DNA from 3 places in the Streptomyces sp. NPDC055103 genome. Region 1 is predicted to be linked to each of the others. Evidence: riboswitches for the same ligand, from Rfam matches in the RefSeq annotation. Region 1 holds a riboswitch; each other region holds the start of a gene.
What was found. A riboswitch is a leader RNA that binds a small molecule or an ion and turns the genes downstream of it on or off. The one in region 1 is predicted to bind cyclic di-AMP.

Region 1 (3,993 bases):
GGAGGAACCGAACAAACGCCGCCGAACGAGGTGTGTGGATGGCCACATCCCGACCTCGGCATACTCCGGTTAGGGTCTGTGCGCTGCCTACAAAAGGATCGCCGCATGCCACAGGCCGACGACGCCCGGGCCCAGGGCCCGCGCCGGACCGCGTTCGACTGGACCGACGCCGAGGCGCGCCGCCGGGCGGAGGCCGGTCTCGTCCGTACGCTGCGGCCCCGGGCGGCCGAGTCGGAGCTCCTCGACCTGGCGAGCAACGACTACCTGGGACTCACCCGACGCCCGGACGTCACCGAGGCGGCGGCCGAGGCGGCGAGGCGCTGGGGCGCGGGCGCCACCGGTTCACGGCTCGTCACCGGCACGACCCGGTTGCACACCCGGCTCGAACGCGAACTCGCCGAGTTCTGCGGCTTCGAGGCGGCCCTCGTCTTCTCCTCCGGCTACGCGGCGAACCTGGCCGCGCTCACCGCGCTCGGCGGCCGGGACTCGCTGATCGTCTCGGACGCCTCCAACCACGCCTCGATCGTCGACGGCTGCCGGCTCGCGCGCGCCGAGACGGCCGTCGTGCCGCACGCCGACCCTGATGCCGTACGCAAGACCCTGGAGGCGCGTCCGGAGCACCGGGCGCTCGTGGTCAGCGACTCCGTCTTCTCCGTCGACGGGGACAAGGCGCCGCTCCCGGAGCTCGCCGACGTCTGCCGCGCGCACGGCGCCGGGCTCGTCGTCGACGACGCCCACGGCTTCGGTGTCCTCGGCGCCGGCGGGCGGGGCGCCCTGCACGAGGCGGGCCTCGCGGGCGACGAGGACGTCGTCGCCACCCTCACCCTCTCCAAGTCCCTGGGCAGCCAGGGCGGCGCCGTCCTCGGACCCGCCCGGGTCGTCGAGCACCTGGTGAACGCGGCGCGCACCTTCATCTTCGACACCGGGCTCGCCCCGGCCGCCGCGGGCGGCGCGCTCGCGAGCCTGCGGCTGATCGCCGCCGAACCGGCACTCGCCGAGCGGGCGCGGACCGTCGCCACCACCCTGTACGAGCTCCTCACGGCGGCCGGACTGACCGCGGCGCGACCGGACGCTGCCGTCGTCTCGGTGCGCGCCCCCTCGCCCGAGGCGGCGCTGCGCTGGGCGGCCGACTGCCGCGAACAGGGCCTGGCGGTCGGGTGTTTCCGGCCCCCGTCCGTGCCGGACGGCATCTCGCGGCTCCGGCTCACGGCCCGCGCCGACCTGACGGACGCCGAGCTGCACGGGGCGGTGGAGACGATCCTGCGCACCGCGCCCGCGGCCCTCTGACGGCATCGTCTCCGCCATCCAAGAGCGTTTCCGGACAGCAGAGTTCACCGCTTCGGGCGATAGATGTGCACATATCGTGGTGGAAGGCCGTACGGGGCGGCACGATCGGTGGCACTCTGACGCGAAGCGCAATCCGGGGTGGTGTCCCCGGCGGGAAAGGGACAGCGCCGCCATGGCAGACCAGCAGGAAGCATCCGTCACTCTGCCGAGCGATCCCGCCTCGGTTCCCACGGCACGCAGATTCGCCGTGGACGTCCTGGGGGACTGGGGGCTCGACGGCGGCGCGGAGATCGCGGACTCTATCCGGCTCATCGTCTCGGAACTGGCGACCAACGCCGTCCAGCACACGTTCGGGCAGTCGCCCACCTTCACGGTCGACCTCCGGCTGGAGCGGGAGGAACGCCTGTACATCGGCGTGACCGACAGCCATCCCCGCTGGCCGCGCCGACTTCCGGCGGCGGTCCAGCAGGACAACGGGCGCGGCATGGTCATCATCCGCGTCCTCGCGGCGGAGGCCGGCGGCCGGCTCTCGGTCACGCCGACCGAGGAGGGCGGCAAGACGGTCTGGATCACGCTGCCGTGGGCCCCCGCCCCCGTACCGACCGGCTCAGCCGGCGTGCAGCTCCTGTGAGGGCCAGGCGCCACCGGCGAAGTGCCGCGCCCAGTAAAAGGGGTTGACCTCGGCCGGAGTACGAGCCTGCCGGCGGGTGGGGTCCTGCGGGTCGGGGACACCGACCTCGACGCCCGGGCCGCACAGGGCCACCGAGAGGGTGCTGCCCCGGCCGTGAGGGGTGCGGCGGCGCCACCGCGCCCCTCCCTCGGCAAGGGTCAGCGCCCGGGTTCCGTCACCGGACGCGGCCGTAGTAGACCTTCGACGACCAGATCTTGTCGAGCTTCACCCAGGAGCCCGTCTTGGGCGAGTGCCAGATCTTGCCGCTGCCGGCGTAGATGCCGACGTGGTACACCCTCCCACCGGAGTGGAAGAAGACCAGGTCCCCCTTCTGCCGGCTGGACGAGGAGATGTGCCGGGTCTTGTTGTACTGCTGCTGCGCGGTGCGGGGCAGCGACTTGCCCGCCTTGTTGTAGGCGTAGAGCGTCAGACCGGAGCAGTCGAACCGGGTGGGTCCGGCGGATCCGTACCGGTAGGGCGAGCCCTTCTTGGACGCGGCGACGCTCAGTGCCTTGTTCGCGTGTGTCGTCGCTGCCTGGGCCTCCGTCGCCGCACCTGGTGCGAACAGCGTGCCGCCGACGGCGGCGAGGGTGAGAGCCGAGACGGCTCCGGCCCGGGACAGCAGGGACGGGACATGCATCTGCGCGGTCATGCGCAACCCTTCGTCAGCCGCCTGCGAAGGATGACCTGTCGGGTTCGGGCTGGCGAAGATGCCCGGCCGCGGCTGCGGCTTCACCCCAAGGAACGGCCCCGCCGCGGAAGCGGCGCGAACATCCCGTACTGATTGGGTCCTCCACTCCTGCCGATCCACTCCTGTCGACCAGACGTCCGGGACAGCGGCAGGACTCGGCGTCCGCCCGGACCGCCCCGCCGCGGTGGCGGGGGCTTGTCGTCGACACGGATCTTGACCCACGCCATGGGCGAAAACCGAGCTGAAACGGCGATATGTGAGGCTCCTCACGACTGATCCATTCGGGTGGACAGACCGCCTTTGTGATCTTCGGAGGTTTGGCCTACGAGCCGCGTACCAGCGATGGAACGTTCGATTCCGCCAAATGCGTACACCTGTTGCGCAACTCGCCCGCTTCATATGTCGACTCGTCGACTACGCCGAACGGGGGAGGGAATCTGCGGTCCGTGTCGGCCGACCGGACCTCGACACGACACGCGGATATGTCAACTCGCCCGAGTGCGGGGGACGGTGACGCGGCCGGTCCTGCGCTCTCCGTCCAACACCCTTAAGGCGCGCGCCAATGTGTCCGCGTGGACCTCGCTCTCACCCCGCATATGCATGAGATTCAGCGCCTCGCGCAGCGCCTCCGCACGTCCCACCAGGGCCTGGGCCGCACGCAACGCCCCATAGGTATGCATGCCTCTGGATGGATTGATCTTCCCTAGGAGGTCGACGACTTCGAGGTACGCGTCGACGAGTTCACCCTCGGCCCGGGTCAGGGCCGGCAGTGGCGGCAGCTCGGGGGGCACGGCCGGTTCACCAGGCCGCGCCGCCGGCGGCGGCGCGCCGGCTCGTGACGACGTGGTCGGCCAGGCCGTACGCGACGGCCGCCTCGGCGTCCAGGACGGTGAGGCGGTCGATGTCGGCGTCGATCCGCTCCCGGTCCTGTCCGGTGTGTTCGACGAGCATCCCGGCGACCAGCTCCCGCAGGCGCAGCAGCTCGCGCGCCTGGAGGTCGAGGTCGCTGAGCTGTCCCTGGACGGGCTCGTCCAGGGTCGGCTGCTGGAGGGTGACCCGGGCGCCGGGCAGGATCAGGCGCTTGCCCGGGGTGCCGGCCGCGAGCAGGACGGCCGCGGTGGAGGCGGCCTGGCCCAGGCAGGTGGTCTCCACGTCGGAGGAGAGCGTCCGCATCGTGTCGTAGAGGGAGGTCATGGCGCTGATGGAGCCGCCGGGGGAGTTGATGTAGAGGGAGATGTCCTGGCCCGGAGAGGCGTGGTCGAGGTAGAGGAACTGCGCGATGGCGTCGTTGGCCGAGGTCTCGTCGACCGTGGTGCCGAGGAAGACGATCCGGGCTTCGAGGAGC
Region 2 (3,993 bases), on a different contig from region 1:
TACTTCAACATCGGGCTCGGGTCGGGATCCGGGAAGTACGACATCTCGATGATGGGCCCCAACCGCTTCCTGCGGCGCTTCATCGGCGACGCGTCCAAGGCGGGCAAGGCCGTGGAGGTCGCGGCCCGGTACGCGCCCGAGGCGGGCACGGGCCGGACGGCGCTGTGGTTCCGGATGACCAACACCTCGGCGGGCCCGGTGACCTTCACGATCCGCTCGAACGCCTACCGCACGGACGGCCCGTGGACGTACACGGTCCCGGCGAACTCCAGCCGTGAGGAGTTCTTCAACGCGGTGGCCTACAACGGCGGCTGGTACGACTTCACGATCCTCGCCGACATCGACGGGACCTGGTCGCGCCGGTACACCGGCCACATCGAGACCGGGTCCCCGAGCGTCACCGGCTGACCCCTTGCACGTCGGCCGGTGCCGGCGGGTCACCGGCCGACGGTGTCACCGGCCCGGCGGGTCACCGGCCGGCGTGCGCGGCGCGGCGGATCGTCGCGTCGAGGAGGCCCACCGCCTCGGCCGCCGTGCGGCCGGGAGCCCGGTTCCACGGGCCGATCAGTTCGCGCCATCCTCGCGACCGGAGCTCGGTCATGATCCAGGCGGCCGCCTCGTTCATGGTGTCCGCGCCGCCGTAGCCGAGGCGGTGGGCCGCGAGGAGGGCGCCGCAGACGCAGCGCGCTCCCCGCGCGTCGCGCAGTTTGTACGGGGCGTTCTGCCAGCCCCACTCCGTGAGCACCAGCCGCGCGTAGCCGAGGTGGACCGAGGGGCGCAGCTCGGGACGGCCGATCCGGCGCCAGGCGTGCAGACGGTCCGGGAGTACGGCTCCGATCCGGCCGGGAAGCGTGCGCTCGGCCGGGGCCGGCGGCGGGAGCGCGTCGAGCGCCTCGGTCACGAGCTGGTCCACGGGCACGGTCAGGAGGGCCCGCCAGTCAGCGCGCTCGGGCTGTCGCTGCGGCGCGGGGTCCGGTCCGGCGGGGGCCGGCCGGACCGGGACCTGTGGGGCGAGGGTCGGCCGGACCGGGACCGGTGGGGCGAGGGTCGGCGGGGCGGGGGTCCAGTCCGTGACGATCCGCTGCCAGGTGGCGCTCTCGAAGAGAGCGGCCGCCTCGCGGTCGAGGGTGTCCGGGCTGAGCGGGGAGACGGTGGTCGGCATCCGGGTGGCTCCTGGGTCGGGTACCTCCATCTTTCAAGAAGAATGTCTTGTTTGCGACTTTTGTCGCCACGGACACAGTGGTACCGCTTAGCGCGAGCCAGCCCCACGACCCTCGACACGACCGAACACCCCATGGCGGTAAATTTCCACCCATTCATTCACCATCGGAATTACATCGCATATTCGGACATTACTCGCCGGGTGACGCGGTTCACTTTTCCCGGAGATCACCACGTCCCGGCACTTCCGCAAGCCGTGCGGTGCACGGAAGTTCGGCGATGCCCGAGCGCGGTCGATCTTGAATTAGCCGAATACAGAGATCCTTTACCCCGCCCCAGCGATTCACTCCCCTTGTTATCCGTCGCATTACTGGCCTACGGTCACCCCCATTCGAGCGGAACGCCTAATCCTGCCGCCGCCCGAAACACCTCCCTTTCACCCGACGGCAGGAGCGGGGGACCCACGAATTCGCCGGTCCGGAATCCGGAACGGCTCGGGGTGCAGCCGCGTGTGCGCGGCCGGACATCTCCCGTCCGAACCCGACAGCTCACCCCGCAGGCGCCGGAGAGGAAACCGTCATGCCTGCACACGGTAAGCACCGCCGCCCCCGACGCCGCACGGTCACCCGTGGCCTCGCACTCGCCGGCACGGGCGGGGCAGCCCTGGCCCTGCCGCTGATCGTCCCCGCCACCGCCGGCGCCGAGACGATCTCGTCCGCGCCGAAGACCGCCGCGCAGCCCGTCGCCGCACAGCACGCGACCGCGACCGCCGCGCCGTCCGCCCCCACCGCCGCTGCCGCCGCCGCGCGTACGTACACCGTCGTGAGCGGTGACTCGCTTTCCCTGATCGCCCAGAAGAAGGGAATTCAGGGCGGCTGGAAGTCGATTTACCGGGCCAACAAGTCCGCCGTGGGTGACAATCCGTCACTCATTCACCCCGGTCTCGAACTGACGATTCGTCGGGATTCCGCGAAGGCCGCCCCCGCTCAGGCCGCCGCGCCGAAGAAGAGCACCGCCACGACGGACCGGGCGAGCCGCTCCGAGCGCCGTGCCGCGGCCCCGGCCGCCGCTTCGGGCGCCTCCGCAGCGCAGGCGGCGCCCGCCGCCGCGCCCGCCGTCCAGGCCGCCCCGGCCGCCGCCCAGTACGCCGACAACCTCGACGGCTGGATCCGGCAGTCGCTGGCCATCATGGCCCAGCGCGGCATCCCCGGCTCGTACGACGGAATCCTCCGCAACGTAATGCGCGAGTCCTCCGGCAACCCCCAGGCCATCAACCTCTGGGACTCCAACGCCGCGGCCGGCACCCCCTCGAAGGGCCTGCTCCAGGTGATCCAGCCGACCTTCGACGCCTACCACGTGCCGGGCACGTCCACGGACCTGTTCGACCCGGTCGCCAACATCACGGCTGCCTGCAACTACGCGGCCGACCGCTACGGCTCCATCGACAACGTCAACGGCGCCTACTGACCCCTGAAGTGCTCGTCGAACCAGTCCCTGGCGAGCTCCGCCACCTCCTCCAGGGCCCCCGGCTCCTCGAAGAGGTGGGTGGCGCCCGGCACGACCGTCAGCCGGTTCTCGCAGCGCAGCAGCGCCTGGGCCCGCTTGTTGAGGTCCAGGACCAGCTCGTCCCGGCCGCCCACCACGAGGAGGGTCGGGGCGCGCACCCGGGCCAGGTGCTCGCCCGCCAGATCCGGTCTGCCACCGCGTGACACGACTGCGGCGACACCGGAACCGGCGTCGGCCGCCGCCCACAGCGCGGCGGCCGCGCCCGTGCTCGCCCCGAAGTAGCCGAGCGGCAGGTCGTCGCCCCCGGGCCGCCCGGCCAGCCAGTCCGTGGCGCTCACCAGCCGGCCGGCGAGCAGCGGGGTGTCGAAGACATGGGCCCGGTCGGCCGCCTCGGTCTCGGTCAGCAGGTCGAACAGCAGCGTCCCGAGCCCGGCCCGGTTCAGGGCCGAGGCGACCGCGCGGTTGCGCGGACTGTGCCGGCTGCTGCCGCTGCCGTGGGCGAACAGGACGATGCCGGTCGCGCCGTCGGGCACAGCGAGCCGTCCGGCGAGGGTGGCGCCGGTCGCCGGGATCCTGACGTCCTCGTCCCGCACGACGGGCCCGCGCACAGCCCGGCTGCGGTCGAGGCAGTCGAGCACCTCCGCGTCGGACGTCTGCGTGAAGTCCCGGTAGAACTGACCGATCGCGTAGAAGAAGTCGGGCTCGCGGACGCTGACGGTCTCGTCGGCCTCGCCCCCGAGACGGGCGGTCCAGCCGCGTGGGGCGACCGGCACCGCCAGGACGATCCGCGCGGCACCCCGGGCACGGACCACCCGGCAGGCGGCCAGCGCCGTGGCGCCCGTGGCGAGCCCGTCGTCGACGACGACGACCGTCCTCCCTTCGAGGGGCACGGGCGGGCGGGCGCCCCGGTAGCGGTGGGTCCGCTGCTCCAGCTCGATGTGCTCGCGCTCCTCCACGGCCGCGAGCTCCCGCTCGCCCACACCGGTCTCCCGCAGCACCTGCTCGTTGAGGACCCGTACACCGCCCTCCCCGAGCGCGCCCATCGCGAGCTCCGGCTGCCACGGCACCCCCAGCTTCCGTACGAGACAGATGTCGAGGGGCGCGTCGAGCGCGTCGGCGACCTCCGCGGCCACCGGTACGCCGCCGCGCGGAAGGCCGAGAACCACGACGTCCTGGTACTTGAGGTGGTCGAGACGGGCGGCCAGCTGCCGGCCCGCGTCGGTGCGATCGCTGAAGTCCATGGTCCGCCGCCCTTCCGCACGCGGCCGGGGCGCGGGGAGGAACCGTGTGCCCCGTCCCCTGCCCGTGTCTCCAGGGTAGACGGCC
Region 3 (3,993 bases), on a different contig from region 1:
GCGCCCCTGGTGGGCGTCCTGCACGAGGAACGCGACCTCGGCCTCGTCGGCCGGACCGGAGGCGGGCATGCCGCGGTCGTCGATGCGGTCGTAGCGGACGGTGGCGATGAACTCCCCGCCCACGGTCGCGGCGAGACCCACCCGGTCGACGAAGTCGTGATGGGTGAACCGGTGGACGTCCTTGGCGGAGAGCCGCGGGTAGGGAGCGAAGAAGCGGTAGTACTTCGACTCGTCCGACACCTGCTCGTAGAAGCTGACCAGCCGGTCGGCGTCATCGGCGGTGATGGGCCTGATGCGCGCGGTGCCGCCGTCCCGGAGCACCACGTCGGCCTCCCAGTGATCGGGATAGGCGTGCTCCGGTGTGGAGGCCGGTGCCGGTGATGCCGGTCGATCCGCCGCTTCCGACTGCTCCGACGCGCTCTGCATGGGGCCAGCCTACGGCCGGTACGGGCCACCGGCACCGGTCGCGCCGCGGGTGCGCGCCGTGCAGGGTGGGGAGGGCCGAAGGGCGGTCCGATCCGGTTCGAAGGTCGGCACGAGCACCGCGCACCGCATGAGAGACTGGTCTAGACAACCCGCTTGAGACTTGAAGGGCAACACCATGGCTGAGCGCCGCGTCAACGTCGGCTGGGCCGAGGGCCTCCACGCCCGCCCCGCGTCCATCTTCGTCCGTGCCGCCACGGCTTCCGGCGTTCCGGTGACGATCGCCAAGTCCGACGGCACCCCCGTGAACGCCGCCTCGATGCTCGCGGTGCTCGGCCTGGGCGCGCAGGGCGGCGAGGAGATCGTCCTCGCCTCGGAGGCCGAGGGCGCCGAGATCGCGCTGGACCGCCTCGCGAAGCTGGTCGCCGAGGGCCTCGACGAGCTCCCCGAGACCGTCTGACCCCGCCTTTCCCGTACGACGAAACCGCGGCTGCCGGAATTCCGGCGGCCGCGGTTTTCGCTTTTCTGGAGCCGGTATTTCCGGCAGCGCACATCAGCTCCAGCGAATTCCTATTCTTTGTATACGGTGCACGTGTTAATTCCGGACGCTCGCCGTGTTGACGACATGTTGCGAAACCCTCACACGGCCGCGCTCGGGCCTTTTCAGCCGGTGCAGCACCAGCGAGCGCTCCGCATGCAGCGCCGTCAGCGCCCTGGCCCGCTCGGCGTCGCCGCGCGCGACGGCGTCCACGATCGCGCCGTGCTCGGACCAGGCCTCGGTGGGGTGGGCGGGCTGGTCGACCGCGTACATCCAGGCGATCTTGTGCCGTAGCTGGGTGAGCAGCGCCGTCAGGGCCGGGCTGCCGGAGGCCTGCGCCAGCGTCTCGTGGAACCAGCCGCCGAGCGAGCGCAGGTCCTCGCCCTGGCCGCGTCTGGCCCGCTCCTGACCCAGCCTGACCAGGCCCCGCAGCACCTTCAGATGTGCCTCGGTGCGCCGCTGTGCGGCGCGGGCGGCGCCCAGGGGTTCGAGCAGGGCCCGCATGTCGAGCAGATCGGCCGCCTCCTGCTCGGTGGGCTCGGCGACATGGGCGCCTGCGTGGCGGCGGGTGACGACGAAGCCCTCGGACTCCAGGGTGCGCAGGGCCTCGCGGACCGGGACACGGGAGACCCCGTAGCGGCGCGCGAGCTGCTCCTCGGTCAGTCGCCCGCCCCGCTCGAAGACGCCGGAGACGATGTCGTCCCGGATCGCCGTGCATACCGATTGCGCGGGAACGCGCATGTCCGACCTCCGCCTTGGTCCGCGAGAGACAATTCGAGCGACGCCTGTTCTGCGTCCGCTCTGCGACTCTATTGCAGCAGGCCGGAATTTCCGATGCCCCCATGGAATCCGCGCATATGTTTCGGTCAGCGAAAAGCCCCGGCTCAGTACGAGCCGGGGCTTTTGCGACGCGATGCGTGTGACGCCAGGGGCTTCCGTGTGGCGTCAGCGGCTTCCGCCTGGGGTCAGAGGCTGACGCCGCGGGAGCGGAGGTACGAGATGGGGTTGAGGTCGGAGCCGTACTCGGAGCTCGTCCGCGCCTCGAAGTGGAGGTGCGGGCCGGTCGAGTTGCCGCTCGAACCCGAGACGCCTATCTGCTGGCCCGGCTCGACGCTCTGGCCCACGTAGACCCCGATGGACGAGAGGTGCCCGTACTGGGTGTACGTGCCGTCGTTCATCCGGATGACGATGTTGTTGCCGTACGCGCCGCCCCAGCCGGCCTCGACGACGGTGCCGGAGCCGACGGAGACGACCGAGCTGCCGTAGGACGCGTGGAAGTCGATGCCGGAGTGGCTGCCGGAGGACCAGAGGGAGCCGCCGGTCTTGTAGCCGGTGGTCACGTACGAGCCGGCCACGGGGAGCTGGAAGGAGTTGAGGCGGCGGCGCTCGGCCTCGCGGGCGGCGCGCTCACGCTCCTCACGGACCTCCTTGGCGCGGGCCTCGGCCTTGCGCTTCGCCTCGGCGCGAGCCTCGGCCTGGGCCTTCGCCTTGGCGATGGCCTCGAAGGCCTCCTGCTCCTGCGCGGCGACCTGGGCGTTGACGCGGTCCGCGAGGGAGTCCTCGGTGATCACCTGCGTGAGGCCGGTGTCCTCGACGGAGCGGTTGTCCGTGTCGGCGGCGAGCGCCGGGGAGGCGAGGGTTCCGATGACGCCGGTGGTGGCGAGTGTCGCGACGCCGGCGATGCCCACGCTGCGACGCGCCATCCGGCTCGGCCCACGATGCTTCCCGGTGGCACGGGTGAACGCCATGTAGGGGCTGTTCCTTTCCTTCCTTCTCGCCTACCGGGTTAGCTGACGGGTTCGGAGCAGGAAGGTCTCCTACGAGCCCCTCCGTGCGTGACGAAGGCGCCCGATTCACCCCAGGGACTGTGTGGGTCCCCGGCTCCCCAGGCTCGCGCCTGACGGGGACTCGGCGATGACTGTCCGCTGCCGCGAATGCGGCACGTGCACTGACGAACAGCCGCACCGACGCTATGCGGATCGTCTTTCAATAGCCAAACAAACACGCCTGTTTGTAAGACATGCCACAGGGCAGACGCCCCATTCCTCTCAATTCGGGCAAAGCGGAAGGCCTCGACGAAATCGTGACGTCGAGGCCTTCCTTGCCGGGTCCGCGGGTGCGATCAGCCGGTCACGACGGTGACTTCACCGATGCCGAGCGCGCGCACCGGCTCCGCGATCTGCGCCGCGTCGCCCACGAGCACGGTGACGAGCCGGTCCACGGGGAAGGCGTTGACCACGGCCGCGGTCGCCTCGACCGTGCCCGTCTCGGCGAGACGCGCGTACAACTGCGCCTGGAAGTCGTCCGGAAGGTGCTGCTCGACCTGGTCGGCGAGCGTCCCGGCGACCGAGGCGGCCGTCTCGTACTTGAGCGGCGCCACACCCACGAGGTTCTGCACGGCCGTCTCGCGCTCGGCGTCGGTCAGGCCCTCCGCGGCGAGGGTCCGCAGCACCTTCCACAGGTCGTCAAGTGCCGGGCCGGTGTTGGGGGTGTCGAACGAGCCGCTGATGGCGAGCATCGACGCGCCGTTCCCCGCGGCGTCCGAGCGGAGCACCTGCCCGAAGGCCCGCACGCCGTACGTGTAGCCCTTCTCCTCGCGCAGGACCCGGTCGAGGCGCGAGGTCAGCGTGCCGCCGAGGGAGTACGTGCCGAGGACCTGGGCCGCCCAGACGCTGTCGTGGCGGTCCGGACCGATGCGCCCGATCAGCAACTGCGTCTGGACGGCGCCGGGACGGTCGACGATGACGACCCGTCCGGTGTCGTCCGCGGTGATCGGCGGCATCGGCAGCGGCTCGGCCGGCTCGCCGGACCAGGCGCCCAGCGTCTCGGCGAGGACCTTGTCGAGGTCGACACCCGTCAGGTCGCCGACGACCACGGCGGTGGCCGTGCCGGGGCGGACGTGCGCCTCGTAGAAGGCGCGGACGGCGGCGGAGTCGATCGCGGCGACCGTCTCCTCCGTGCCCTGGCGCGGCCGGGACATGCGCGACTCGGCCGGGAAGAGCTCCTTGGAGAGCTGCTTCGCGGCGCGGCGG

Region 2: linked by a shared signal. The riboswitch ahead of ACWFR1_RS23925 (LysM peptidoglycan-binding domain-containing protein) and the one ahead of ACWFR1_RS34825 (C40 family peptidase) in region 1 are both predicted to bind cyclic di-AMP.
Region 3: linked by a shared signal. The riboswitch ahead of ACWFR1_RS05630 (M23 family metallopeptidase) and the one ahead of ACWFR1_RS34825 (C40 family peptidase) in region 1 are both predicted to bind cyclic di-AMP.

What each region holds. Positions count from the first base shown of each region.
Region 1 covers NZ_JBSGTX010000081.1:31,480-35,472, forward strand. Annotated here, with positions in the region: gene ACWFR1_RS34815 (8-amino-7-oxononanoate synthase) at 106-1,287, shown strand; gene ACWFR1_RS34820 (ATP-binding protein) at 1,460-1,918, shown strand; gene ACWFR1_RS34825 (C40 family peptidase) at 2,133-2,609, opposite strand; cyclic di-AMP (ydaO/yuaA leader) riboswitch at 2,613-2,734, opposite strand; gene ACWFR1_RS34830 (hypothetical protein) at 3,134-3,439, opposite strand; gene ACWFR1_RS34835 (ATP-dependent Clp protease proteolytic subunit) at 3,447-3,993, opposite strand, start outside.
Region 2 covers NZ_JBSGTX010000039.1:57,693-61,685, forward strand. Annotated here, with positions in the region: gene ACWFR1_RS23915 (phosphocholine-specific phospholipase C) at 1-408, shown strand, start outside; gene ACWFR1_RS23920 (DUF6197 family protein) at 470-1,162, opposite strand; cyclic di-AMP (ydaO/yuaA leader) riboswitch at 1,563-1,735, shown strand; gene ACWFR1_RS23925 (LysM peptidoglycan-binding domain-containing protein) at 1,741-2,628, shown strand; gene ACWFR1_RS23930 (alpha/beta family hydrolase) at 2,622-3,908, opposite strand.
Region 3 covers NZ_JBSGTX010000005.1:140,133-144,125, forward strand. Annotated here, with positions in the region: gene ACWFR1_RS05615 (GNAT family N-acetyltransferase) at 1-426, opposite strand, end outside; gene ACWFR1_RS05620 (HPr family phosphocarrier protein) at 602-883, shown strand; gene ACWFR1_RS05625 (GntR family transcriptional regulator) at 1,019-1,702, opposite strand; gene ACWFR1_RS05630 (M23 family metallopeptidase) at 1,927-2,709, opposite strand; cyclic di-AMP (ydaO/yuaA leader) riboswitch at 2,723-2,885, opposite strand; gene ACWFR1_RS05635 (M16 family metallopeptidase) at 3,084-3,993, opposite strand, start outside.